DNA from 2 places in the Clostridium sp. M62/1 genome. Region 2 is predicted to be linked to the other one. Evidence: a T-box and tRNA genes for the amino acid it is inferred to sense, from the RefSeq annotation. Region 2 holds a T-box; the other holds one or more tRNA genes.
What was found. The T-box of region 2 lies ahead of pheS (phenylalanine--tRNA ligase subunit alpha). A T-box ahead of a tRNA ligase gene usually reads a tRNA of that ligase, here a tRNA-Phe.
Positions count from the first base shown of each region.

Region 1 (14,366 bases), 1.6 Mb from region 2:
CCATGCAGATCTTCAAAGCTATGTAAGGGGCCTTCTCACCCTCTATCGGAAATACCCCTGCCTGTCCCGCCTGGACAATGACTACGCAGGCTTCCAGTGGATCAATGCCAACGACGCTGACCGAAGCATTTTCAGCTTCGTACGCCGGGATGAAACGAAGAAGAAAAATCTCCTCTTCATCATCAATTTCACTCCGGTGGAGAGGGCGGATTACCGGGTAGGCGTGCCGAAGCGGGGCAATTTCACCCTGGTTCTGGACAGCCATCACGGATATTATGAGAAAAACGATGACGTGCACGTTTACCGCTCCAAGAAGGGAGAGTGCGACGGCCAGCCCTACTCCTTCTCTTATCCGCTTCCCCCCTACGGGACGGCCGTGTTCCGCTTTTAAGAGATGGAATATTCCCTATTCCTTCCGCTGTCCATTTTCGCCGTCTATTTCCACTTTCCCACTGTCTATGGACAGATTCAGGGCTGCCGCTTCTGCGGCGGCCCTTTTTCCTGCCCTCCAGCTTCCTTCTCCCCTTTCTTCCCTCTTGACACAGCATGTCCGCTGCAGGTATAATAACAGAAAGTTAGTATTAGCTAACCATTGTGTAAAGGAGGTCTTTTGCCATGTCAGGAGGAACGATTTCAACGGCTGTCATCTGTGTCATACTGGCCGTCATCTGTATTTTTTCTGTAAAGAAATACAGAAAGAAGCTCACCTCCGGCTGCTGCGGTGCAGGCGGGGAGGGAACAGTCAAAAAAAGGAGAGTATCGGATCGAAACAAAGCCCATTATCCGTACACAAAAATCCTGAAAATTGACGGCATGTCCTGCGGAAACTGCGCAAACCGGGTGGAAAATGCATTAAACGCCCTTGACGGAGTCTGGGCCTCTGTGGATCTGGGAAGCCAGGAAGCCCTGGTGCGGATGAAGCAGCCCATGGACCCGGAGCTCTTAAAAAATGCCGTCAGAAAACAGGGGTACACCGTCATCCGGATAACTGATTAAAATAAGAAATTTAGCCAGCATTGCGAGTGCTAAGATGAACATTCCTATCTGTCTGAACTGAAAGAGCGGGGCGGCCTCTCCTCCCATTCATCCAGGAGAAAAGGGGAAGTTTCTTTGTGACTTTCATCGGAACAAAAAAACTTCCCCTTTTCTCCCCACTTCCCCTCTTCCCCTACAGAAGCGCCTGATAAACCTCTCTCTTGCTGATCCCCCGATCCTTGGCCACCCGCTTCATGGCCTCTTTTTTATCCATCCCCTGTGAGAGATACAGCTCCATATGCTCCTCGACGGTCATCTCCTCAAACTCCTGCTGCTTCTCCCGGTTCACCTGGTCAAAGGATTTTCCTTCGATGACTACCACGCACTCGCCCTTAGGCTCATTCTCCTTATAAAATTCCAGAGCGCCGGAAAACGTGGTGCGAAAGGCCTCCTCATAGCGCTTTGTCAGTTCCCTGCAGACGGTGATATTCCTCTCCCCCAGAGCAGCCGCAAGCTCTGAAAGCGTCCTCACCAGATGGTGGGGAGCCTCGTAGACAATGATCGTCCTAGTCTCCTTCTTCAGCTCCTCCAGAATCCACTGCCGTTCCTTCTTATCCGCCGGCAGAAAGGCCTCAAAACAGAAACGCCTGGTGGGAAGACCGGAAATAGTCAGGGCTGTGATGCAGGCTGCAGGCCCCGGAAGAGAGGTGAGGGGAATCCCCGCCTCATGGCACTGGCGCACCAGCTCCTCCCCGGGATCGGAGATACCCGGTGTCCCCGCATCCGTCACCAGCGCCACCGTTACCCCCTTCTTCATCTGATCCACCAGGTACCTGGCCTTCTCCACCTTGTTGTACTCATGGTAGCTTGTCATAGGAGTCTTAATCTGAAAATGGTTCAGCAGCTTGATGCTGTGCCTGGTATCCTCCGCAGCGATGAGATCCACGTTTTTCAGAGTATCCAGCACCCGAAGGGTAATATCGTCCAGATTGCCGATGGGAGTGGCGCACAGGTACAGCTTTCCCGTCCCTGCCTTTTGTGTCTTTTCACTCAGAAGAGCCTTGTCATCCATCTTCCGTTCCCTCCTCTTTTAATACCCGTAGATATCATAAATCTCATCCATGTAAACCCCCGGTTCCCGGTACACGATCAGCGGCTTTTCCACCTTTATCATGGAACGCCCCCCCTTCACCGCCTCTATAAGAACCATGTTGGCATCCTTGTCTACAAAGGGGTGTACGAGCTTCATCCTCTTTGGCTCCAGCTTATACTTCGTAAATGCAGTGATAATCTCAATGAGCCTGTGAGGCCTGTGCACCATATAAAACCGGCCTCCCGGCCGGAGCACCTTCGCTCCCTCCCGCACCACGTCCTCCAGGGTGCAGAGCACCTCATGGCGGGCAATGGCCTTGGGAAGATCCGGATTTTTCAGCCCGTGGCTGTCGTTCATATAGGGAGGATTTGATGTCACCACATCAAAAGAGGCAGCACCGAAAATCCGGCCTGCTTCTTTTATATCTCCTGTCACAATCTCAATTTTCCCCTCCAGGCCGTTGAGCCAAACGCTCCTTCTTGCCATCTCGGCCATGTTCTCCTGGATTTCCAGCCCAGCAAAATAGCTGCCCTCTGTCTTGGCTTCCAGAAGGATGGGGATAATCCCCGTCCCCGTTCCCAGGTCGAGAGCCCTCTCCCCCGGCTTTACCGACGCATATCCAGACAGAAGCACTGCATCCATTCCAAAGCAGAATGCCTTTTGGTTCTGGATGATCCGGTAGCCATTTCTGTGAAGATCGTCGATCCTCTCATCCTCTCTCAGTTCAATCTCTCTTTTCTCTGTATTCAAGTCCTGTCCCTTCCTGAGTCTTTCACGAAGTTTTCACCTGGATCAGTTATTGTCCAGCTTGGATTTTCCTTCCCTCTTTTCAAGGGCCTCCAGCTGCTTTAACTCCGCATCCACATTTACCTTTTCTTTTCTGCGCTTCGGTCTGAATTTCAGGCGTTTTACCGGGTATTCCCGGATCTCCTTTTCGTCCTTTCCCACTGTCACCACTACCTTTACCAGCTGGCGCAGCACACTTACGCTGTGGACCTCTCCCTTGAGGCCGTCGTCCGTCGTCACATAGTCGCCGATTCCCGGCAGCTTGCTGTTTAACTCCTCGTAGGTTTCCTCCTCATTTTTCAGACAGCACATCAGCCTGCCGCAGACGCCTGAGATCTTTGTGGGATTTAAGGACAGATTCTGTTCCTTGGCCATCTTAATAGAGACGGGGATAAACTCTGACAGGTAGGTATGGCAGCACAGGGGGCGTCCGCAGATTCCGATTCCTCCCATGATCTTCGTCTCATCTCTGACTCCGATCTGGCGAAGCTCAATCCTGGTCTTAAACACGGCAGCCAGATCCTTTACAAGCTCCCTGAAATCGATTCTGCCGTCAGCAGTAAAGTAAAAGAGCACCTTATTGTTGTCGAAGGTGTACTCCGCGTCAATGAGTTTCATCTGAAGATTGTGTTTTTTAATCTTTTCCAGACAGATGCCGAAGGCCTCTTTCTCCTTTTCCTTATTCCTACGCTCTGTCTCCTCGTCCGCTGCCGTAGCCATACGGATCACGGACTTTAAGGGCTGAACGACCTTGGACTCGTCCACCTCCCTGCTGCCGAGAACCACATGGCCAAACTCAATACCCCTGGCTGTTTCTACAATTACATGATCTCCCGTGTTGATCTCCAATCCGGCCGGGTCGAAAAAATAAACCTTTCCCGCCGTCCGGAACCTGACACCTATTACCTTTATCATCAATCTAATTCTCCTTCATTGTTAAGAGCATAAGCTCAAGGGCGAGCTCTGTATTTACATTGGCCGCCAGCCTTGCCTTTGCCTTGTCAATGGCATTCAGAATGGTCTCAAGCCCCTCATAGGAGCTGTTCTGGCAGAGCTTGCTGACGGTTGTATATTCCTCCTTAAAAATCAGGCAGTTCATATCCTTTGTCACCTTGTACATCAAAATGTCCCTGTACCAGAGCTGCATGAAATCCAGGCACTCGTCCAGATCGAGGTTTTCCTCCTGCATCTTCCTGATGTAGTCGAGAAGCATGACAAGATCCATCTCCTTCACATGCTTTAAAAGGTTCAGAATCTCCCTGTAAAGCAGCTTAAACTCCTCTGAAGACGCCAGATGAATGGCCTTTCCCAGATTTCCTCTGGCAAATGCCGCATAGATATCCGCCTGGCTCTCCCCGATTCCCATGGATTCCATCAGATAGCTGCTGACGGTCTGATCCTTTAATGGTCTCAGCTTCAGCTTAATACACCGTGACAGGATGGTCGGCAGAAATGCCTCCTCGTTGGTGGTCATCAGAATAATCACCGCATAGGACGGCGGCTCCTCAATGGTCTTTAAAAGGGCGTTCTGAGCCTGAACCGTCATTTTCTCCGCCTCGTCCACCAGATAGATCTTGTAGGCGCTGCTGTAGGGCTTAATCTGTATGGTGTCATTGAGCTGCTCCCGTATATCGTCAACACCGATGCTGTTTGGCTTTTCATGGGTGACCCAGATCACATCCGGATGGTTCCCGCTCAGTATCTGTTTGCAGGAATGACATTCCATGCACGGTTCCTTATCACTTTTTTCACAGAGCAGCGTCATGGCAAATGCCTTAGCTAATGTCTTCCTTCCCATCCCCTGCTCGCCCGAAAGGATATACGCATGGGAAACCTTGTGGTATTCGATTGCTTTCTGAAAATGATCCTTTATCATTTCATGTCCGATAATATCTTTAAAGCCTGCCATGATTCCTCCTGAAGAAAATGTTATGCATAGAAGCTGCGCATTAAAGCCGCTGTCTCTTCTCTCACTGCCTGTGCGGCTGTCATTTCGTATCCTCCTGATACAGACTTTCGCGGTCATTATACCATCTCGACTGACGTCTCGATGGGCCGCTCGTCAAATGCATGCTCATGCAAGCATGGCATGCGCTTTCCTCGCTATTATATCACACTATCCCTTTTGAGGAAAGCGAGAATAAAAGGGAAACCCTGTTATCCTCTGGGCCAGATCGTCTAAACACTTTTCCAGCTCCCGGTTCTCATATCTGTCCTGCGCGGTGATTCCTGCTTCAGCCAGCTTTTCCTCTGAAAAATCCTCCTCGTCAGCCAGAAAACGGCGGCACAGCTCCGCATATCGCGGGCATTTCTGCTGTTTTTCCCGGTTCAGAGCCCGTTCAAGCCGTTCTCCATCCTCCACCTCAATATAGAGGGGGACTGTATTCTCCCGTCCAAAGTAGCTGCGGATACTCTGGTAGGATTCAAGCGTTCCTATCATCAGAATGTTCCCCTCCCTGAGATCAATCTGCCCGTCATCGACGGTTGCATAGCTCCAGGGGCCGTACATCGTATGATAAGTTCTCTTTTCAATCACCTTTCCCATTTCCCACATCTCCTGTAAGGAGGCCTCATCTGTAAAATGGTACTCTGCCCCCTCCTTTTCTCCCTCCCGCATAGGCCGGGTTGTATAGGGGATAATGGTTTTCAGCTCCGGAATACGTTCCAGCAGCTTTTTGTAAATGGTATCCTTTCCCGAAGCGCTCTTTCCCATCACAAAGTAGATTTTCCCGTATTCGTTTCTCTCCTCTTCTCTTTGTCCTCTTCCCTGTTCTAATTCAGTTCCTGTTTTCTGCTTCATCTTATCTTTCCATCTGTCCTTCTTTACCGTTCTTTTCAACCGCTTCCCTGACTGCAGTGTCCACTGTCCCGTCCTCATAAATTCCCTCCACAGTCAGGCCCAGCCTTCTGTTGGAAAGAATCATCTGAAGCGCCTCCCTGGAAATCTCCTCACCGGGAACTATGGCCGGAACTCCTGGCGGATAGACGGTGAGAAATCCTCTGCTCACAAGTCCTGCTGCCTGCTCCAGGCGAATGCGCCTGCCAGGCCGTCTGATAGCCTCAGACATATTCATCCTCACCTCTGTATCTCTCGTCCAGGTAAAGAGCCGGCTGTCCTGCGCAGCCAGCTCTGCCCCTTTTTCATCCTCCCTTTTGCTTTCCTCTGTGCCTTCCCTTTTGTTCTCTTCTGCCGCTTTTTCACATAACTCCCTGTCGATCGTACACAGAGCCTCCATCAGCCGCAAAAGTCCTTCCTCGCTGTCCATCAGGGAGGTCATAAAAATCACATACCTGTCGCAGCACATTTCCGGTTCCAGATGAAACCGTTCTCTTACCTCTGCTGCCAGCCAGGTTCCATTGTATCTTTCCCGGCCGCCGTTCTCTTCTGCAGTCTTCTCTCCAAGTTCTCTCCTGACATGGGGTCTTATGCCCACCACCAGCTTTGACAGATCCCTGTCTGCTGCAGCCTTGCGCCCGATCACAGAATCGTCAAGGATCCACAGGCATTTCCATTCCTCCGCTCTCTCCATCCACTGCTCCAGACGCCTTCCGTACTTCTCCAGGTGTTTTCTTCCCTCCAAGTCCATATACTGAATACAGTTATCGATGGAAGCCATCAAAAGATAGGAGGGGCTGGAGCTCTGATACACTCTCAGATAAAATTCCAGGCATTCCCTGTCAATGCGGCTGCCTCTTATATGGAGCAGAGCCGTCTGCGTCAGAGAGGGAAGTGTTTTATGCACACTCTCAATCACCACATCCGCTCCCAATTCCAGCGCAGAGCGCGCAAACAGCCTCCCCTCTCTCCTGCCTTTTCCCGTCCCTTCTCCAAATGCAAGATGGGCGCCGTGAGCCTGATCTACAATCAGAGGAAGCCCGTATGAATGGACAGTCTCTGCAATGCGTTCCACATCCGACACAATTCCCTCATAGGTGGGAGAGGTGAGAAAGACAGCTCCTATCTCCCTCTTCCCCTGCTCCTTCAAAATCCTGTCTATCTTTTCGGCAGAGATCCCTCCCTGAATTCCATATTCCTCAAAGATCTCAGGATATACATACAGGGCCTTCAGTCCCCTGAGCATCACTCCATGGTAGGCTGACTTGTGAGAATTCCTTGCCATCAGGAGAGTTCCTCCCTCGGGCACCGCCGCGCTGATGGCTGCCAGAATTCCGCAGGTGCTGCCATTGACCAGATAATACGTCCTGTCTGACCCGTAAATCTGAGCCGCCTGCTCCATGGAGTCTCTCAAAATTCCCTCTGCGTGGTGAAGGTTGTCAAACCCCTCGATCTCTGTAATATCCACAGAAAACGGATTGGGGAAGGAAGTTATCCCCAGCTCCTGCCTTCTTTTATGTCCCGGCATGTGGAAGCCATAAAAATCTGACCTTCCATATTCCTCCAGTCTGTCAATCAGACGCATACTCCTGCTCCTTCCAGGTTCCTGTTTCTGTTTATTCCATGACAGCAGCCCTGCCCCGTCTGGCGTTTCGTCTCTCATGGTTCCTCTGTTTCTTTATCTATTCTCAATCTATTCTTTATCTAATCTTTATCTCTTTCTCATCTCTTCTCTACCACTTTACCAGCGATGCCTCTGTACTTATATCCCGGATCACTCCCGATGTACTGTCATACGTACATTCGTGGTAGAAACAGTAAATATCATCTCCCTGGGCAGCTACAAAGGACAGTCTGTCATTTCCGCTGTTTCTCGGAATAGAATCCTCGATAATTCCCATCTGTCCGTCCTCCATAATCGCACAGATATTCCCGTGAATCTTCCCGTCCACCGTTTCAGAAATATATTCCCCGAAAATCCTGTTTTCTTCCCTGTCCGGGTACATGGCTGTGATCACTCCCTGGAACAGGCGCCCCACCTTCTCCTGGGCCATGGTGTCCAGATTTGCCCTGTAAGTCTGGCTGTACTGTACCCCGTCAATATTTTCCATGCAGGCGCTGTAGTAAAGCCAGCTTCCTATGATGCAGAAGCTGTCCGTGTATATGCCGTTCTGAGCAACCAGCGCAGTCGAATCACTGTCAATGGCTTTTTTATAAATTTTTCTGTCCATTCCGCTCCCATACAGGTAGTATAATTCATTCCCATAAATCTGCTGGGCAGGCCTTACTGCTGTCACAGCATTTCCATCCATCGTATAGACCATGTCCCCGATGTGAAGTTCTCCGTTTTCATCTGGCTGAGCCGGCTCTCCGTCCTCGTACACAAACACAATCTGTCCATCTTCCAGAGCCGGCAGCAAAATTTCCCCCTCTGCATAATCTGTCTCTCCCTCGGAAACACAGTTCAGTCCATTCTCATCCATATAAAACAGAGTATCCCCAAAAGCAAAATACTCACCCTGAGTTTTGACCATTCTTTCCTTTCGCGCTTCTCTCATGCCAGTTCTGAATACAGAATTTCCCTTTCGGTAATACACCCAGTCCTCTGTAAACTGAAGTCCGTCATTATCTAAAACAGCACTGTCTGTAAAAAGCTCTGACTGATTTTCCCCATCTCTATCCGCCATATAGGCTGTCCTCTTTATCTGCTCAGAATTGGGAATCTGATAGCTGCACACATAGTAAAGACTCTGGAAACGAAAATCGGCCCATTCCACATGGCCGTTTCGGATGACGCACTCCTCCTTCTGACCGGGAATTTTCCGGTAAATGTCCCCATCCCTTACCGTATACTTAGTTTCTCCGTCATAAAAGATATTCTGGGAAGCTTCTGTCTGCCTGTTTCTCTCAATTCCCGTCAGCTCTCCGTCCTCAAAAATCAGACGCTGCCTTCCCAGAAAGAGTTCTCCCGTCTCCATCCCGCCTTCCTCAGAATCAACTAGAAGCCTGTCCCCCTCAAGGCGAAATGAAACAGCCTGGTCCTCCTTTCCATCCATGTTCTCTGTTTTATTTTCACTATCCGGCGCTTTTCCATCACTTGTGCCGTTCTCCCCTGCTTTGTAGATGCCCTCTGATTCAGTCCCCTCTGAAACAGTATCCTGTACTCTGTTATGTTCATCAATAAACTGGATTACTCCCCTGTACAGGATAAATGCGGCAATCCCGAGCACCACAAACATCAGAGTCACCCGTACAAAGCTCTTTACATATTCTCCCGGGGAGCTTTCCTCCTTCTCCTCCACAGCTTCATCCTTCGAAATTCCCGCCTTTTCCTCCACCGTCATCCAAAGCTCTGCAGCCATATTTTCTGAAATTTTTTCCGGATCACTTCCAGGCTCAGACTCAGATTCCGGCGCCATCCCCGCATGGTGAAAGACAAGCTCCCTCAGGTAGTTTCTAATAGCCTCCTCAGACTCCGGAATCGTCTCTCTCTGGCCGAACAGTTCAGCATAAGTAATAATTACCAGATCTCCTGCTTTCTCGTGTCCCTGGGCCTCACAGGCAGCCTGAAACACATCCTGGACAGTCAGAATGTAGAAATTTTCAAATTCTTCCGTCTGCCCCATTCTCACCTGAGCCGCCGTCCGCTCAAGCAATGTCTGCTTCTTCATAAAAACTTCCTCCTGCCAAACACATCCCATCACAGGCATTCCCTCAAACAGTTATTGTAATTATTTTAAGGTAAAACTCCCTTTTTTTCCACCGTTTTTCTGAAAATAAATCGCACAGAAACGTCCCCTCCCCTTCCTGAGCAGTAAATCCTTCCTTGTTTTTCAGCCTCCTGTAAAAAAAAGCAGGAATGTCCTGCCCGGGTATCTGTCATACCAGGGCAGGATATTCCTGCATGTCATTCTTTTACTTCTTTTTTGCCTCTTATCTGCATATCAGAGCTGCATGTCCCGGTACCATTCCATCCTTAACGGAGCACCTGATCTCCGTCCTTGGCAACATAATTTCTCTGGACTCCTATCCGCTCCATCCATGCCCGTGTTTTCATCGTATTGTAGGAACCTGCGCCTGCCACTCCGTCCTTCATATTGTCCCAGAGCCAGTCCGGAGCAGGCCAAAAGCAGATTTCCGGATGGAGAACCTGATAAAGATTCTCCCCCACTCCGTCCTGGCCGTGGTGTGCCATCTGAACAACATCCGATTCCAATTCATTATAATTCCACATGCGAATTAACCTGGTTCCCGGCTCCCATCCCAGATCCCCGAGAAACATAATCCTCTTCCCGTTAATGTCAATCCTGTAAACCACTGAGCTGTTGTTAAATGTATTGTACTCTGTGTAAAACGGCTCATTCATCACGGTAATTCTGGCGTTGTCCACCCAGAATTCCTGCCCCTTTGAGAGAGGAGTATGCAGCTTTTCCGGAGCTGTCTTTGAAAATGCAGCCATCAGATTATCGTAATCTGACATGCGCCCCATATTATCGCCCTTCTCATACTGTTCCCTGGACAAGAAGGAGTAGTAGATGCTGTCAATCTGCACTGGAACGGGATTCCTGTTTAAAATATTTGTCAGAGCTCCGATATGGTCACTGTGGGGATGCGTGATCAGCCAGGCAGACACCCTGCCTCCCATAGACTGAATCGTCTCCACCAGATGATCTGCATCCTGATCAAGCCCGCCGTCTATGACAATGACCTCCCCGTTATTTGTCTGAAGCAGAAACGACATATTCTGGCCAGAAGTCTGAGAAGCCAGCATTGTAAGCGCTGCTCCTCCCAGATACGCCTCCTCCTTAGAGTCTGTAGCCGAGCCGGCAGCCGGCTGTCCAGGCTGTTGCCCCTGCTGAATGGCCTCGATCAGCAATCCGTTTTCATCAGCCCTGCTCTCCCCGGCCGGCACTGCCAGAAACATCATAAATGCCGCCATAAACGCGGCCATCAGCCTTTTTCCTCTATTTTTCAGTCTTTTTTTCAGGTTTTCTTTCATCTTCCATCCTTTCTGATTCCCATCTTCTGTCCTTTCATGAGGTTTATCTAACTGCGATTATATCAATAAGCATGGAATAAAACAACTTAACAAATTCTGACGATTTTCTTTTCCCGCCATCTCTTTCTGGTTTGCTGTTTCATTCCCTTTAATTCTTTTTCTCGCATGCATCCCATTCATCCTGTCTTCACTTTACATAATGTATCTATGCCTGTCAAAATCATACTTTGACACAATTTTCAGGGCCCCCCTGTCATCTGTCACCATACATTTTCCTTCGTTGGAATCATGCTCAGGCCAGAGAAAGAAATACTGGCCTTCTGAATCTTTCTGAAGTCCAGTCAGCATATAACCGTCCCTGTCAAACAGATACCAGGCACTGTTTCGTTCCATCCAAAACCATCCATCCTTTGCATAGGAGCCATCTGAATACTGGTACCACCAGCGAATGCCGTCCTGGGCCATCTTCCAGCCCTCATCTGCCTTTTTCGGCCAGGTCGCCATAAATGCCTTGGGATTTTTATAAGTTTTCTTCAATTCTTTCGTTGTGCTTCCCCAATCCGGCAGATATAAATGAGGTTTATCCACAATACTCGTCCATCTGCCTCCCCATCCGAGACCCAGCTTCTCTGCCACAGAAGCTGCCCTCTCAAACATTCCCGTAGAATCGTTGAAGGCATCATCTGTTACAGCTCCATTTCCGTTAATATCCATTTTTAGAAAAAAATCAAAGGCAATCCCCCATTGGTGCTGTGAGGAATAGCTGCTCCCTTTTGCATTTGTAACAATCGGCCCAGGTTTTGTCCTGCCCTGCTCATACAGCGCATCCTGCTCCTTTACAGTCCTGAGCGTTTCCCCAATCTCCACAATAATCCCCTGATCCAGACACTCCTTCTGCCACTGAGTGGCCAGATGCTGAAGTCTTGGATGACATAATGTGATATCTCTCATGCAAGTTTCCTTTATTATCATATATCATTTTACATATCATATTCGGTCTGTCCAAAAATGTTATCAGGTCTTCTTTGCGTTTGGCAGCCTCCAGTCAGTTTTTATCATAACAAAAACAGCGGAAAGCCCTTATCTTAAAGGCTTCCCGCTTATTTTTAAGGATGAGGCATCGGGGATTCGAACCCCGGACAACTTGATTAAAAGTCAAGTGCTCTACCGACTGAGCTAATACCCCGGAAATATTATTGAAATGACAAGCTTCGTTTCAAAACGAATGTTTTGTTCTAAACATACATTCATAAGCAAAAAAATAAATGCCCAGAACCGGAATCGAACCAGTGACACGAGGATTTTCAGTCCTCTGCTCTACCAACTGAGCTATCTGGGCATTTTCCTTATGCACCTTCACCAGACAGATGACTCCGTCTAAAAAAATGCATAAAAAAATTGCGGGGGCAGGATTTGAACCTACGACCTTCGGGTTATGAGCCCGACGAGCTTCCAGACTGCTCCACCCCGCGTCAATATTTACATTACTATTATATACAATAAGTATCAAAATATCAATACTTATTTTAAATGGATGGAGGTGGATTCGAACCACCGAAGCGTGTCGCAACAGATTTACAGTCTGCCCCCTTTGGCCACTCGGGAATCCATCCATATGAAATTGGCTTTCGCCTAGAGCCGATGATCGGACTCGAACCGATAACCTGCTGATTACAAATCAGCTGCTCTGCCAATTGAGCCACATCGGCAAATGAAATGGGGCCTATAGGGCTCGAACCTATGACCCTCTGCTTGTAAGGCAGATGCTCTCCCAGCTGAGCTAAGACCCCAGATTTTAATTTTTAGCTTGTCGCTAAAGCGACCCGGATGGGACTCGAACCCACGACCTCCGCCGTGACAGGGCGGCGCTCTAACCAACTGAGCCACCGGGCCAAATGAGGATACATACCCTCAAAACCACACATTGAACTTCCGCTCTTCCTTCTTCCTACCTTTCCATCCTTCCTACCCAACCTCTTGGTTAAGCCCTCGACCGATTAGTAACAGTCAGCTCCATGCATTACTGCACTTCCACCTCTGCCCTATCTACCTCGTCGTCTTCAAGGGGTCTTACTACTTGCGTATGGGATATCTCATCTTGAGGGGGGCTTCACGCTTAGATGCCTTCAGCGTTTATCCCGTCCCGACTTGGCTACTCTGCCATAGACTTGATAGTCTAACAGATACACCAGAGGTCAGTCCATCCCGGTCCTCTCGTACTAAGGACAGCTCCTCTCAAATATCCTACGCCCGCGCCGGATAGGGACCGAACTGTCTCACGACGTTCTGAACCCAGCTCGCGTACCGCTTTAATGGGCGAACAGCCCAACCCTTGGGACCTACTTCAGCCCCAGGATGCGATGAGCCGACATCGAGGTGCCAAACCACTCCGTCGATGTGAACTCTTGGGAGTGATAAGCCTGTTATCCCCAGGGTAGCTTTTATCCGTTGAGCGATGGCAATCCCACTTTCATACCACCGGATCACTAAGTCCTACTTTCGTACCTGCTCGACCCGTCGGTCTCGCAGTCAAGCTCCCTTCTGCCTTTGCACTCTTTGAATGGTTTCCGACCATTCTGAGGGAACCTTTGAGCGCCTCCGATACCCTTTCGGAGGCGACCGCCCCAGTCAAACTCCCCACCTGACATTGTCCCACTGCCGGGTCACGGCAGCTGGTTAGAAACCCAGTACCACAAGGGTGGTATCCCAACAGCGACTCCGACGAAACTGGCGTCCCGTCTTCTTCGTCTCCCACCTATCCTGTACATGCAGTACCGAATCCCAGTATCAAGCTAGAGTAAAGCTCCATGGGGTCTTTCCGTCCTGGCGCAGGTAACCAGCATCTTCACTGGTATTTCAATTTCACCGGGTGCATTGTCGAGACAGCGCTCAAATCATTACGCCTTTCGTGCGGGTCGGAACTTACCCGACAAGGAATTTCGCTACCTTAGGACCGTTATAGTTACGGCCGCCGTTTACTGGGGCTTAGATTCAAAGCTTCGGTTTCCCTAACCTCTCCTCGTAACCTTCCAGCACCGGGCAGGCGTCAGCCCATATACCTCACCTTACGGTTTTGCATAGACCTGTGTTTTTGCTAAACAGTTGCTTGAGCCTATTCTCTGCGGCCACCTTTCGATGGCACCCTTTCTCCCGAAGTTACAGGGTCATTTTGCCGAGTTCCTTAACAATGCTTCTCCCGCCGGCCTTAGGATTCTCTCCTCATCCACCTGTGTCGGTTTACGGTACGGGCACATATCACACAATAGCGGCTTTTCTCGACAGCCCCTACGGAAACTTCCCTACTTCTGTTCGGTACGCGTCACAGTCTCCTGTTGCCAGGCGGATTTGCCAGCCTGACCAGTCCTCTGCTTGCCCCGGTCTTTTCATTCCCGGGTTTTCCTCCGGTTCTGTGTCCCCACAGTTCTGATGATATGTGGTACAGGAATTTCAACCTGTTGTCCATCGACTACGTCTTTCGACCTCGCCTTAGGCCCCGACTTACCCAGAGCAGATCAGCTTTACTCTGGAAACCTTAGATATTCGGCCTGGAGGATTCCCACCTCCATCTCGCTACTCATTCCGGCATTCTCTCTTCTATACAGTCCACAGCTCCTTATCGGTACTGCTTCCTCCCGTATAGAATGCTCCTCTACCAATCCCTTAGGATTCCTAAGCTT
Region 1 is NZ_CP085988.1:418,028-432,393, reverse strand. Features, by position in the region: gene glgB (1,4-alpha-glucan branching protein GlgB) at 1-391, shown strand, start outside; gene LK436_RS02340 (heavy-metal-associated domain-containing protein) at 616-996, shown strand; gene rsmI (16S rRNA (cytidine(1402)-2'-O)-methyltransferase) at 1,169-2,047, opposite strand; gene LK436_RS02330 (tRNA1(Val) (adenine(37)-N6)-methyltransferase) at 2,066-2,818, opposite strand; gene LK436_RS02325 (PSP1 domain-containing protein) at 2,861-3,769, opposite strand; gene holB (DNA polymerase III subunit delta') at 3,774-4,763, opposite strand; gene LK436_RS02315 (guanylate kinase) at 4,971-5,654, opposite strand; gene LK436_RS02310 (decarboxylase) at 5,656-7,275, opposite strand; gene LK436_RS02305 (hypothetical protein) at 7,424-9,361, opposite strand; gene LK436_RS02300 (ComEC/Rec2 family competence protein) at 9,667-10,689, opposite strand; gene LK436_RS02295 (M15 family metallopeptidase) at 10,882-11,640, opposite strand; tRNA gene LK436_RS02290 (tRNA-Lys) at 11,803-11,875, opposite strand; tRNA gene LK436_RS02285 (tRNA-Phe) at 11,956-12,028, opposite strand; tRNA gene LK436_RS02280 (tRNA-Met) at 12,088-12,161, opposite strand; tRNA gene LK436_RS02275 (tRNA-Tyr) at 12,221-12,302, opposite strand; tRNA gene LK436_RS02270 (tRNA-Thr) at 12,326-12,398, opposite strand; tRNA gene LK436_RS02265 (tRNA-Val) at 12,407-12,479, opposite strand; tRNA gene LK436_RS02260 (tRNA-Asp) at 12,509-12,582, opposite strand; rRNA gene LK436_RS02255 (23S ribosomal RNA) at 12,667-14,366, opposite strand, start outside.
Region 1: it encodes a tRNA-Phe, which carries the amino acid that the T-box ahead of pheS (phenylalanine--tRNA ligase subunit alpha) is inferred to sense. The anticodon was not compared.

Region 2 (14,366 bases):
CTAAAATATTTTTTACAACGCTCCCCTTTGAAAAATCGTTTTCCGCCGTCCGCTCCATCTTTTCTTCTCCTTATGACTGTCTTTCCTGATTGTTTTCCAATCGCAGTATGGTTACGCTCAAAACAAGCGAAAACCCTTGTAAATAAAGGAAAAATCCAATACTTACAAGGGTTTTTCATGGATGGACCAGACGGGAGTTGAACCCGTGTCCAAGAACCAATTCCCTGTTCTTCTACTATCATAGTCCGTTCTTTTTCATTCCCTCCATCCTGCGGAAACGAACATCCTCAGAACTTCAGTAGCACCTGATACGCCTGGCGGTCCGGCGCCCTCCCGCCATCGTTTCTCACATAGTCGATGCCAGATTCTTAAGGTGTGAGTGCCCTAAGGCTGACAACTGCTGCAATTAAGCAGCAAGTGCTAATTTTCTATCGTTAGCGTTTAATTTTAATTTTGCCATTTAACGCATCGCATGCGGATAGCTTCACCAGCTGCATAGCCCCTGTCGAAACCGGTACTGGCCCTTACAAATTGTCCTATAGATTTTATCACCGATTCTCCCAACTGTCAACCGATTTGAATGTCCAAATATCGGTATATTTCCTCTTTTTTCTGCACAATTCAAACGTTTTCAGGAAAGAGAACTGCTGAAAGCACTGTGCCAAAGTGACCGGGAGCTGGCCGCCTGTCTGCTGAAGCCTGCCCCGGCACCGGCGTTATGACATTAACCCTGGCTTAATACTGTTTTGCCTTAAAGCCTCTTTCTATCTCACGTCTGGCATCTTTCTTGGCAAGATCCTCCCGTTTATCATAGAGTTTTTTACCCCTGGCAAGTCCTATCTCTACCTTTACAAGACTTCCCTTCAGGTAGACCTGGAGGGGCACAAGGGTAAAGCCCTTCTCCTTGATCTCTGATACAAGACGGTCGATCTCCTTTCTGTGCATCAGAAGCTTTCTCTGCCTGAGGGGATCTCTGTTGAAAATATTCCCCTTTTCATAGGGACTGATATGCATGCCGTACACATAGACCTGGCCGTTTTCAATCCGCACAAAGGCCTCCTTAATGCTGCATTTTCCCATGCGGATGGATTTTACCTCTGTGCCGTAAAGCTCAATTCCCGTCTCATATTTGTCATCAATAAAGTAATCGTGAAAGGCCTTTTTATTATTGGCCACCAGCTTAAAATTATTTGTTCCCATGTGTTCCTCCTCATGTTTTATTCCGAAAGCCGGTCCGTTCTTTCCGAACGCTCCCGTTTTCTAAAACTGCCTTGCCGGAATAAAGTCGATGGTTTTTGCAAACCGGTCGCAGCCTGTCACCTGCACCCGGATGACCTCACCTAATTTATACGTCTTTCCCGTCATCTCCCCTGTCAGCTCGTACCGCTCTTCGCTGAACACATAGTAATCGTCCCTGAGCTCATTGATATGGACGAGTCCCTCCACTGTGTTCGGAAGCTCCACGTAGAAGCCCCAGTTCGTGACGCCGGAAATGACGCCCTCAAATTCCTGTCCGATAAACTGTTCCATGTACTGAACCTTTTTCAGCTTATCGGTCTCCCTCTCTGCCTCATCGGCTCTTCTCTCCAGAGCTGAGGTCTGCACTGCCACCTGCGGCAGAATCCTCTCATAGTGGGAAACTCGTTTCCCTGTCAGACCGCCGTGAAGAGATTCTTTGATGATCCGATGAATCTGCAGATCCGGGTATCTCCTGATAGGAGATGTAAAGTGCGTATAATAGCGGGCTGAAAGCCCGAAATGTCCTGTATTTGCTGTAGTATATTTTGCCTGCTTCATGGAGCGGAGCGTCAGCCGGCTGATCAGAGCCTCCTCGGGCGTTCCCTCCACCTTATCCAGGAGCTTTTGCAGCTCCTTCGGGTGAACCTCGCCGCCTGGCATCCGGAGAGTGTAGCCAAAGTTGTTGATGAAGGTTCCAAGGCGCTTCATCCTGTCCTCATCCGGCTTCTCGTGGGTCCGGTAGAGGAAGGGCACCTCCTGCCAGAAATAATCCTCCGCCACTGTCTCGTTGGCCAGAAGCATGAAGTCCTCGATGATCCGGGTGGCGGCATTGCGCTCGTAGGGCTTTATCTCAATGGGCCTTCCCTTCTCATCCAGCACAATTTTGCTCTCCGGGAAATCAAAGTCAATGGAACCTCTGGCATGACGCTTTTTCCGCAGAATGTCGGCAAGCTCCTTCATCAGGAGGAACATGTCGGCAAGCTCTGCATATCTGGCCGTCACCTCCGGATCGTGTTCCGTGACAATGGCATTGACTGCCGTGTAGGTCATTCTCCGGTCAGACCGGATCACGGTTTCCGCAATCTCGTGGCCCACCACGTTTCCCTGGCTGTCGATGTCCATCAGACAGCTTAACGTCAGCCGATCCTCCCCCTCGTTTAAGGAGCAGATCCCGTTTGAAAGCCTGTGGGGAAGCATGGGGATCACCCGATCCACCAGGTAAACGCTGGTGGATCGCCTCAGGGCCTCCGCGTCCAGAGCCGTGTATTCCCTCACATAGTGGCTCACATCAGCGATGTGGACGCCCAGCCGGTATCCATCGCCGGCCCGCTCAATGCTGATGGCATCGTCCAGGTCCTTGGCCTCCTCGCCGTCTATGGTGACGGTCAGAAGGCCTCTCAGATCCTTTCGTCCCCCTATGTCGCTGCTGTCTGCCTTTTCCGGGATACTTTTTATCTCCTCCATCACCGCCCTGGGAAATTCCTCGGGAAGGCCATATGCCCGGACAACAGACAGAATGTCCACCCCCGGATCATTGATATGTCCCAGGATCTCCGTGATGACTCCCTCAGGCTTCCTTCCCTTTTTCTCCCCGAAGTCCTTAATTTTCACCATAACCTTGTGGCCGCTTACTGCCCCCTGGTCGCATCCCTGGGGAATAAAAATATCTTTTGCTATTTTCTGATTGTCCGGGATCACGAAACCGTATCCCCTGCTCTTTTCGTAGGTTCCGATCAGAGTTTCATTGGCATGCTCCAGGATTTTCACCACAGTGCCTTCTGCCCGGCGCCCTTTTTCTTCTGCGTCGATGACAATCTGAACCCAGTCCCCGTGAAGGGCTCCGTTTGTTCTGTCTGCAGGGATGAAGATATCCTCCTCCTGCCCCTCAGCTGTGACAAAGCCAAAGCCCCTCGGATGGCCGGAGAAGATCCCTGTCAGGGCAAAAGCCTCCGCCTTTCCGAATTTTCCTTTTTTGGAAATGCTGATCTTTCCCTCAGACAGCAGAGCGTTCAGCACTGCTTTCAGCTCCTCCCGCTGCTCCTTGGGGACGTTCAGCAGGATGGCCAGCTCCTTAAGCTTCATCGGAACGTACGCCGTCTCATTCATCAGGGACACCAGCATGGCTTTTCGCTGTTCAAACAGCTCTCCCTCACCTGCTTTTACCTGCTCGGCCTCCGGGCTCTCCTCTGCTGCCTCCAGAATGCTGTCGGCTCTGCTCCTGCCCCTGTTCTTTTGCAGCTTTTCTGATTGAAAGCTGCGCTTTGATTTTTTATGTTTTTTATTCTCTTTTTTCACGCCTGTTCTCCAGTCAGCTTTTTCAAATTTTACTCTTTTTTGATTTTTTCACCGGCGAAACCGCCTCTTAATTGGTCCGCCGGAGGACACGCTTATTATTCCCACTTTTCCTGAAATAAGACGCGCCGCCCCGTGTGCATGTGAATCCTCTCACGTCTTCGCGGAAAGCCTGCAGAAATTTCCGCAAAGATAACAAAGAATCCTGCCTCGCAGGATTCTCCGCCTGCGGCGGGGCTGCAAAGCAGCCGTATTCCTCTCTGCCGCAGTGCGATCCCCGCGGAGCGTTTTTATATAACAGGGAACAAAGTTTCCTGTTATATAAAAAAGACACCCCTGCTGCCAAGAGTGTCTTTCTGAATCAATTAGAGTATCTTAATTAAAGTATCTTAAGGTTCAGCACAAGCGCCAGAATCAGCCAGAGAATCGCACCATACTTTGTGAGCTTCTCGAGCTTACCCTCCATGGAACGGCTCTTGTTTCTCCCCCAGTAGCTGTCAGCCATACCGTTAATGGTGCCGGACAGGCCCGCTGACTTTCCCTCCTGAAGTAATACTACAATTGTCAAAAATACACATATAGCAACAAATACAAAGGTAAGAATCCCTCGTAACATCTTTTGCACCTCCTATAGTCAAACAAGAGTATAGTATCACACTTTACATGGAAAAACAAGCTGTTTTTCACTAATTTCTGCCATCTTCCCTGCTTTTGCTATTTCCCGCTGCTTGGAAAATAGGGGAGGAGCGCGCCTGCCACACTGGAAATCGGCATGGTCTGAAGCCAGATATGACCAGGTCCTGTGACGATGGTATTAAACAGTCCCTCGCCGCCAAACAGCATGTTTTTCACTCCCGGCACTGACTGAATTTCCATCTGACATCCTGCCGTCATAGCCGCCAGGTATCCTGTGTCTATCACCATCTGCTGGCCGGCTTCCAGATCATACTCCATAATGTGGCCGTCGAATTCAGCGAACACGATGCCTCTTCCCGAGAGTTTCTGCATAATAAAGCCTTCACCGCCGAACAGACCTGACCCCAGCTTCTTGTGAAAGTAGACAGACAGATCCACCCCTGCCTCAGAAGCCAGAAACGCGCTTTTCTGAAAAATATACTCCTGCCCGGGCCCGACTTCGAAGGCTCTGATAGAACCCGGAAAGCTGGATGCAAACGCGATCATCCCCGGACCGCCCTTGGCCGTATAGGTATTCCGGAACATGGACTCCCCCGAAAACAGCCGCCCGAAGGCCTTCCCGATTCCGCCGGCGTTCGTCTCCATCTGCATGTTGGGGCTCATCCAGGCCATCGCCCCCTTCTCTGTGATCATAGCTTCGCCTTTTTCCAGCTCGCATACTACTGCCGGCAGCGTCTCTCCGTGAATCTCATATTTCATATCCTGTTCCTCCCTCCGCATATAGATGTATTGTATCACGGATATTTTCTGTATTGTTTTCTTTTTTCTTAACATATTCTGAAATATTTTCCTGAAGGAGACCGCGCCTGCCGCAGCTGAATGGCAGAAAAAAGAAGGATCCTGCAGAGTTTTCTCCCTCTGCGGAATCCTTCTTTTTCGTTCTATCAGCTTCTCAGCTCAATTCCCAGCCCCTGAAGTCCGTTTAAAATTTTCTGCATGGCAGAAGCCACTTCCTTCTCCTCCAATGTGTGATCCTTGGAGCGGAAGGTGATGGAGTAGGCCACAGACTTGTAGCCTGCCGTGATCTGGCTGCCCTCGTAAACGTCGAAGAGCTTGTAGCTTTCCAGGATCTTTCCGCCTCTCTGCTCGATGATCTCCTCGATCTGTCCTGCCAGCACCTCTTTTTTCATTACCATGCTGATGTCTCTTGTAACAGACGGATACTTGGCGATTCCCTCGTACTTGTGGTCAAAGGTTGCAAGAGGAATCAGATTCGGCATATCCAGGACTGCCACATAGGCCCTCTCGCCGATCTTATAATTGTCTGCCACATCCGGATGAATCTCTCCCATGTAGCCGATTACCGTGTCACCGTAGGAGATCTCCGCCTGACGTCCCGGATGGAGGAAGCTCTTTCCTGCCTCAGGGTTGTAGCGGGGCTTCTTATTTAAACCGATCTTTTCCAGGAATTCTTCCACAACACCCTTCATGGTGAAAAAGTCTCCCTCCCCGTACATGCCCAGAGTAAACTGCTGGCGCTCGTCCGGAAGCATGGGAAGCCCTGTCTGCTCAAGGTACTCTTTGCTTACGCTGTCCTCTGCCGGCAGGTAGATGGTGGCAAGCTCATAGAGCTTTACATCCTTATTCCGGCGGTTGTAGTTGGTGGACAGGGAGGTCAGCATACCATTTAACGGAGTGGTTCTCATGATGCTGAAGTCCTCGCCCAGAGGATTCGAGATGGTGACAACCCTGCGGAGCGTGCTGTCCTCCGGAATCAGAAGCCTGTCAAATACCTTCGGGCTCTCAAAGGAGTAGGTCATGCTCTGGGAGAAGCCGCAGAACTCGGCAATCCTTCTGGCAACCTCCTCCACTCTCAGCTTGAAGGACAGCTTTCCTGCTGTGGCCTCGCCGGTGGGAAGGGCTGTCGGAATCACGTCGTAGCCATAGAAGCGGGCCACCTCCTCGGCCACATCTGCCATCCTGTGGACATCCTGGCGCCAGCTTGGAACTACAATCTCCTCTGTGGCTGCATCGTACTCCAGCTCCACGCTCTTTAAGTAGGAAATCATATCCGCCCTGTCGATATTTGTTCCCAGAAGGCGGTTAATCTTCTCCGGCTCGAAAGGAACGCGGTTTCCCTCTCTCTTTACCGGATAAACGTCGATCATGCCGCCGACTACCTCTCCGGCTCCCAGCTCCTCAATTAACTGGCAGGCGCGGTTGATGGCCAGCTCTGCCGTGTTCGGATCAAGGCCCTTCTCGAATTTTCCGGAAGCATCTGTCCTTAAGCCCACTCTCTTGGCGGAAAGGCGGATATTCGTTCCGTCAAAGCATGCGGCCTCGAATACCATGGTCTTCACGTTATCTGTAATCTTGGAATTTTCTCCTCCCATGATTCCGGCAATTCCGACAGCCTTCTCTCCGTCGTTGATCATGAGAATCTGGCTGTCCAGCTTTCTCTCCTGGCCGTCCAGGGTCTCAAATACTTCCCCGTCCTGCGCACACTTTACAACGATCTGCTGACCGGCGATCTGATCGTAGTCGTAAGCGTGCATCGGCTGTCCGTACTCTTCCATCACATAGTTGGTAATGTCTACGATATTGTTGATGGGGCGGATGCCGCTGGCTGCCAGGCGGCGGCGCATCCAGTCAGGGGACGGCCCCAGCTTAATGTTTTTCACCATTCTGGCACAGTAGCGGGGGCAGAGCTCTGTGTTCTCCACGCTCACCTTCAGGAAGTCGTGAATGTCTTCGCCGTTTCCTGTCTTTCTGATCTCCGGCTCGCAGAAGGTCTTTCCGAAGGTAGCCGCTGCCTCTCTGGCAATACCGATGACGCTGTAGCAGTCCACGCGGTTTGATGTGATCTCATACTCGAATACCACGTCGCGAAGGCCCAGGGCCTCGATGGCGTCGCTTCCCACCTCTGTGTCCTCCGGGAAAATATAGATTCCCTGTTCAGGAGCTTCCGGGTACATCTCACGGCTGGAGCCAAGCTCTTCGATGGAGCACATCATTCCGTTTGATTCCACTCCACGCAGCTTGCCCTTTTTGATCCTGATTCCGCCTTCCGGACGGCCTCCATCGTGATCGCCGGCCACCCTTCCGCCGTCGAGAACAACCGGAACCTTCTGGCCCACCTTTACATTCGGAGCGCCCGTCACGATCTGGGTGGAAGTCCCGCCCAGATCCACCTGACATACAACCAGCTTGTCAGCGTCCGGATGGCGCTCAATCTCTGTGATCTGGCCTACAACAATCTTGTCCAGGTTTTTATCCAGGCACTCATATCCCTCTACCTTCGTTCCTGTCAGTGTCATGGCGTCTGTGTATTCCTGCGCTGTGACATCGAGATCCGGAACATATGCTTTTATCCATGATAATGCTGTGTTCATTTTGATTCTCCTTGCAATCTAATCCATGATTTTCGTCAGTGCTTGATTCAGAACTTCGTATCCTGTCTCTGTTCCCGGGTTTCCTAAAACTGCTTTAAGAAACGCACGTCATTCTCGTACAGGAGACGCATATCGTCGATCTCATATTTTAACAGGGCAATTCTCTCAAGGCCCACGCCGAAGGCGAAGCCGGAATACTCCTCCGGATCAATGCCGCACATCTCAAGTACATGGGGGTGCACCATGCCGCATCCCAGAATCTCAATCCAGCCGGATCCCTTGCAGAAACGGCAGCCCTTTCCGCCGCACTTGAAGCAGCTTACATCCACCTCAGCGCTGGGCTCTGTGAACGGGAAGTGGTGGGGGCGGAATTTTACCTTTGTCTCTTCCCCGAACAGCTCTCTGGCGAACTCGGCCAGGGTTCCCTTAAGGTCTGCAAATGTAATGTTCTTGTCAATGACAAGTCCCTCGATCTGGTGGAAGGACGGGGAGTGGGTTGCATCCACCTCGTCGGAGCGGAACACACGTCCCGGAGCGATGATGCGGATAGGGGGCTTCTTCGTTTCCATAACGCGCACCTGAACCGGGGAGGTCTGGCTCCTCAGCACCACAGAGTCATTGATATAGAAGGTATCCTGCTCATCCCTTGCCGGATGCCCCTTGGGGATGTTTAACTTCTCAAAGTTGTACTTGTCGTACTCCACCTCCGGACCTTCCACAACCTCATAGCCCATGCCGATGAAAATGCGCTCCACTTCTTCAAGGGCAATGGTGTTGGGATGGCTGTGTCCTACATTATTTTTCTTCGCCGGAAGGGTTACATCGATAACTTCCTTCTTCATCTGCTCCTCGCGGGCAATGCGGGCCAGCTTTTTCTTTGTCTCCTCTAACTTCTCCTCAATTAAAGCCCTGGCGTCATTTACCATCTGTCCAACCTTCGGGCGCTCTTCCGGAGCTACATCCTTCATGCTTTTTAACACGCTTGTCAGTTCGCCCTTTTTTCCGAGGTATGCAACGCGGATGTCATTTAACTTTTCCAGCGCGTCGGAAGCTTCGATCTTCGCAAGGGCTTCTGCTTTGATCTTCTCTAACTGTTCTCTCATAATTTCTCCTTCTGAAATAGACTTAAATTTTGCTTTTAACCGTGGCTGATTGATGAGCGACAGAAAAGTTTTGTTTTACCTGAAATTCCCGGGATTTCTTAAAAATAAAACAAAAAAACCGCCCCTTCAGACACGAAGGGACGGTTCAGACCGCGGTACCACCCTGATTCCTGCATCCGTGAAAACGGCGCCGGTTTCTGCCGGCCTCCGGCTTTTCACAGCCCAGGCTCTTATCTTATACGTAACGTGTACGGGACGTCGCCGCCTAATGGATGCTGCAAAAGAACAGCTCTCGTTCAGCCGCGCGGCTCCGGTGGGAATTTCGACACCCTATCTGAACCGAAGAGGCTCTCAGCCGGCGGCCTCCTCTCTCTGGACGGAAAATAAGGGTCTACTTGCACCTTCACTGCCTTTTTATATACTGGTTTATATTCTAAGCACTGCTCTCCTGTTTGTCAAGTGCAGAAATGAACTTTTCAAGTCTTTCGCCCCTCTGTCAGAGCAGCCAGCTGCTCCAGTATTCCGGCTGTGCCTGACAGGGAAATGCTTCCCACCTTCTCGCAGATTCGCTCCAGGTATTCCATCTCCTTGAGGCGATAGAGAATCTGGTTTTCCTCCATGAGCCTTGCCGTGTTCAGAAGGCTTCTGGTAGAAGCCACCTCCTCGCGGCGGGTAATCACATTGGCCTGGGCCTGCTTCTCTGCCACCAGAACGGTATTCATGATGGCGCGGATCTCTCCCGGCAGGATGATGTCCTTGATTCCCACTGCCCCGATTTCCACCGGATACTGTGACTGGATCTCCTTCATCTTCTCTTCCAGCTTTCTGCCAATCTCCTCCTTCTGATTCAGGAGTTCATCGAGGGTTAGCTTTCCCACATACTCCCGTGCAGCCAGCTGCCCTGCGCTGTATATCTGCTCCGCGATATTTTTCGTCTTTTTCACCAGCTCTGCCGGGTCAGAGACACGGTACTGGCAGAGAATATTGAGCCTTACTCCCACCTTGTCCGCTGTCAGAATCTCCTGCCCGGAAATTTCCAGGCGCTGCATTTTCAGGTCCACCAGGACACAGGAGACCTTTATGCCGTAATTCCAATAGTACCAGATGCCGCAGGGAAGCGTTCTCTCATACTTTCCGTCAAAGTAGAGAAGCCCTGCCTCCCCCTCTCCGACGGTAATTTTTCTGTACATGGCCGCCGGAACCTGTTCAATCAGGTAGACCGGAAGCTCCCCCTCTATCTCCGGCTTAGTCACATCCACAATGCGGACCTCGTTCTTCTCATAGACATTCCAGAAATAGTACTCTCCCGCCGGGAGCACCTGGGAGAAATTTCCGTTTACGCTGTGAAAGCCTATGCTCCCGTCCGGAATTTGAACGTAGAGAATACGCTCTGCAAATTCCTTATCCTTTAAAAGAATCTCCATGGGAATCCCCTGATCGGCAAACCTGCCTTTCATGGCTGCCTTTTTCACCGCATACGTCTTCCAGAATGGGAAACGGTAGGTACCGGGAGACAGAAATCTGACGAATCTCCCATTATCTATTAAAAATCCACAGGACTGATCTGCGATAACTGTTTTCATGTTTTGCCCTCCTGTCTTTTTCTGCTTCTTTTCCATCTCCCTGCAGGGGCCTTCCGTTCAGAAGCCTTCCGGCAGAACCGGGCCCTGGAATCCGGAAGAAATCGGATTTTTTCCGGTTCCCCGTTTTCCGGTCTCCTTTTCTGCCCTCCCTCTCCGGTATCCCGGAAGGCGCAGGCTGCAGTGAGACGGGAAAGCTTCAAGTTCCGTTCTCTTCCCCGCCGGTCAGAGGACAGACCCGCTTTCCTTCAGATACCCTTTAGGGCGGCATCCTCTCCCGCAAACACAGAGCTCTGCCTGACAGCAGAAAATCGGTCGACTGCTATACCACTTAGCTACAGATCCTCTCGGTATCCGGCGGGATTCGAACCCGCGAAAAATCGATATATATGAAGGTTTCTGTTCCCCGGAATGCAGGCTTTCTATTTTCCTGCACCGCCCAGGCGGGAGGCATAAAATCCATCCCAAACCTGCTGCCTGAAAGGGCTTTCCTGCCGGAAGGCCCGGGGGAATCAACCCTTGACCACACCAACGGTGTGAAGTTTTTTCACCGGCTCCACCAGATCACTCTGGTTTTTCATTACCTCGTCAATGTCTTTGTAGGCAAAGCGGCTCTCCTCCGCCACATCGGATTTATTGCGCTTGCCGAGAATGACCTGCTTTTCTCTCAGGTCCTTTATAACCTCCTCGCAGGAAAAGGCGCTCATAGCTCCTTTTCTGGAATATCTGCGCCCGGCTCCGTGGGAGGAGGAGCAGAAGGATTCCGGGTTTCCTTTGCCGCGCACAATGTAGCTGCAGGAGCCCATGGCTCCGGGAATCACCGCAAGCTCTCCCTCCCTGGCCCTTGTTGCGCCTTTTCTGTGTACCCAGACATTCTCTCCATAGTGGTTCTCAAGAGCCGCATAATTGTGATGGCAGTTGATCTCCTCTGTAAAGGCCAAATGGAGATCCGTATACTTTCCGATCCACTTTTCCAGAATAGCCTTGACGGCAAGCATCATCTTCGCCCGGTTCTCCATGGCAAAATCCATGGAAAGCTGCATCCAGTTCAGATACTGCCTTCCCTCCCTGCTGTCCAGAGGCAGGAAGGCAAGCCGGTATTCATCGGGAACCTGGCTGTACCATCTGGCATTCAGCTCCCTGGCCTTCTGGTGAAAATAGTCGCAGACGGCCTTTCCGAAATGGCGGCTTCCGGAGTGAATCATGACGCTTAGATACCCCTCCTCATCCTCCTGAAGCTCAATGAAATGATTTCCGCCTCCCAGAGTTCCTATCTGGAAATATCCCGCGTCCAGCTGGCCTAAAAGCTCCCCGTCCTCCTCGTACTTGTCAAACTCCTCAAAGGCCCTGTCAAGGGTGTAAGAGGGCATCTGTATCTTGTGGTGGGCAGAGCCTGTCGGGATATTTCTCAGAATATCTCCGACTATCCCCTGGAGCAGGTTCCCGTTTCCAGTCAATATACCGCGAAGCTCCTCTGCCTTTACATTCGTCCCCGTCCATGCCATTCCGCAGCCGATGTCCACGCCTACTGCATTGGGTATCAGCACGTTTTTCGCCGCTATCACTCCTCCGATGGGCATCCCCTTTCCTGTGTGGGTATCCGGCATCAGACACACCCATTTATGAAGAAACGGAAGCTCAGCCAGGTGATATGCCTGGAGAAGGCAGCTCTCCTCAATATCTTCTTTTTTCTCAAGCCAGACTCTGACCGGCCATTTTCTCGACTCATCTGATAATGTAAACATCGCTCTGAACACTTCCTCTCTGTCTGATTCTGATTATTTTCACGGGACGTTATCTGCGCCCGACTGTCTGTTTCGGCCTGCGTTTTTCCCTCTGGTCTGTATTTTTCTTCTGTCTGACCTTTACATGTCCTATTCTAGTAAATTTTTCCTGTCCTATCATTTAAAAAAAGTTGCGACCTTGATATAATTAAGCCAGGTAAGACACAAAACGCACCGGCCGTCCGGCTTGAGGGGAGGAAGGCATATGGCCCAGTTTCAGGAGCTAATCAAAAATTTCGACCGCATCCGCGACTATATGCGGCAGTTTTATGTATACGGCTTTAAGGTTAGAGGGGAATATACAGAAAAAAGTGCCCGAACCTACGATAATGAGCGGCGCAGAATTGAAAGCTGGCTGAAGGGATACGTGACTTTTGACTATACGGCAAAGGGAAAGCAGATTTCCATCAGCGCAGACAGCCGATCCATTGCCTCCAATCCTCTCTATGCGGCCTGGAAGGCAAAGAGCTTTACAGACAATGACCTGTTGCTCCATTTTTTCATACTCTATTATCTGGCCCCCGAAGGCGGGCAGGAAACGGGTGAAAACGCGGATTTTCCTCTCTTATCCTGCAGCGAGCTGGCTGACCGGATTGCAGCTGACTTTGGCCTGACCTTCGACGCCCAGACAGTGCGGCTCAAATTAAAAGAATACGAGCTTCTCGGACTGCTCATCTCTGAAAAAAGGCAGAAGTCTCTCTGCTACCGCCTTGCACCTGCATCGGTTCTGGACCGGCCGGAGTTTACTCCCCTCTTCGAGCGGCTGATTGCCGCCATCTCTTTCTTTTCAGAGGCGGCGCCCTTTGGATTTGTGGGAAATACGATTCTGGATCGGGAAAACAGGGCCAACACCTGTTTCCAGTTCAAACACCATTTCATGGTTCACACCCTGGAGGACGGAATCCTCTACCCCATCCTTCAGGCAATCCGAAAGGGGAGTACCCTGGAATTTGAAAACCACAGCAGGCGCAGCAGCCATGTCAGCTGCATAACGGGAATTCCTCTGCAGATCTTTGCAAGCACCAGGACAGGAAGGCGCTATGTCTGCCTGTATTCTGCAAAAGAGCGGAGATTTATGACGCTGCGGCTGGACTGCATTGCCCGGGTTCAGGAAGAGCCTGAGGCTGTAAATGACTGCAGGGAGGCTCCCCGACAGGAGACCTTCCGCCAGGGCGGGCCCCGGGGGCAGACCGCCGGGGAGCTTATGGAACTTCTGGAGAAAAACAAGCCCTTCTGCTTTGGCGTGTCCTTTGGGTCAAAAGCCGTCCGTCTGGAGGAGATCTGTCTGCGCCTTCATGTGGATGAGCAGACGGAGCCTCATATCCTGGAACGGCTCTACCGGGAAGGAAAGGGCGGAGAGGTACTCCGCATCCGCAAAAATGAATATCTCTACAGCGGAACTTTTTTTGACGTAAATGAGATGCTGTCCTGGGTTAAAACCTTCACCGGGCGGATCATGGATATCCAGTGCGGCAATGAGGCTGCCGCCGTCAAGGTCATTTCCGACTGGAAAAGTATGTACCGGATGTATGCAGGAGAACGAAGCTGCGGCGGCTTCACAGCCGGCGAAAAGAAATGAGAGGTGGTTTCAGATGAGCGGTGATACATCATTTTCTCTGTTTGACAAACTGTACAGCTGCTATTATCTGGCTGTAAGAAGGATTCTGGAGGAGGCAGCCCTGTCGCCTGTCGACAGCAGGCGGATGGAGGAGATCTGCCGTGCCTGCGCTTTTGATGAGAGCGCCCTCTCCATTGTTCCTGAGCTTACCAGGCCGGACGGAGCGTGGAGCACCCTCCTGTCCGCAAAAAGGGGCGGACTTTTTTCTTCCAGCCTTGGCAGCGCTTCCCTGAAGCCTCCCCTCTCCCGCCTGCAGAAGGCATGGCTTAAAGCCATCTGCTCCGATCCCAGATTCCTCCTGTTTTTCAGTGAAGAGGAACGGGACAGGCTCTCAGCTGCCCTTGAGGAGGATGGCCAGGTGACGGAGCTCTACAGGCAGGAGGAGTTCTATTACTACGACCAGTTCCGGGATGGGGATGACTATGAAAGCGTCATGTACCGGCGCCATTTCGCCACGATTCTGGAGGGGATACTGAACAGGCAGATGCTTCGGCTCTCCTACAGTGGAAAACGGCAGCTCTTAGACCCTATGAAGGTGTTTCCCGTAAGCCTCCAGTACTCTGCAAAGGACGATAAATTCCGCCTTCTCTGTATCCGCCGGAGAAGCGGACGCCCCGGGCTCGGATATACCCTGAATGTGAGCAAAATTCTGTCCTGCGAGCTGTGCAGAGAAACTCCTCCTGCAGGCGGCATTCAGGCTGCATCTGCACTGCCCTTCTCTG
Region 2 is NZ_CP085988.1:2,014,763-2,029,128, reverse strand. Features, by position in the region: gene LK436_RS09520 (MATE family efflux transporter) at 1-58, opposite strand, end outside; RNA gene ssrA (transfer-messenger RNA) at 180-524, opposite strand; gene smpB (SsrA-binding protein SmpB) at 736-1,200, opposite strand; gene rnr (ribonuclease R) at 1,261-3,360, opposite strand; gene secG (preprotein translocase subunit SecG) at 3,911-4,147, opposite strand; gene LK436_RS09495 (TIGR00266 family protein) at 4,246-4,926, opposite strand; gene pheT (phenylalanine--tRNA ligase subunit beta) at 5,112-7,559, opposite strand; gene pheS (phenylalanine--tRNA ligase subunit alpha) at 7,643-8,662, opposite strand; T-box leader at 8,796-9,078, opposite strand; gene LK436_RS09480 (slipin family protein) at 9,139-10,245, opposite strand; gene LK436_RS09475 (RtcB family protein) at 10,755-11,987, opposite strand; gene LK436_RS09470 (WYL domain-containing protein) at 12,232-13,605, shown strand; gene LK436_RS09465 (WYL domain-containing protein) at 13,619-14,366, shown strand, end outside.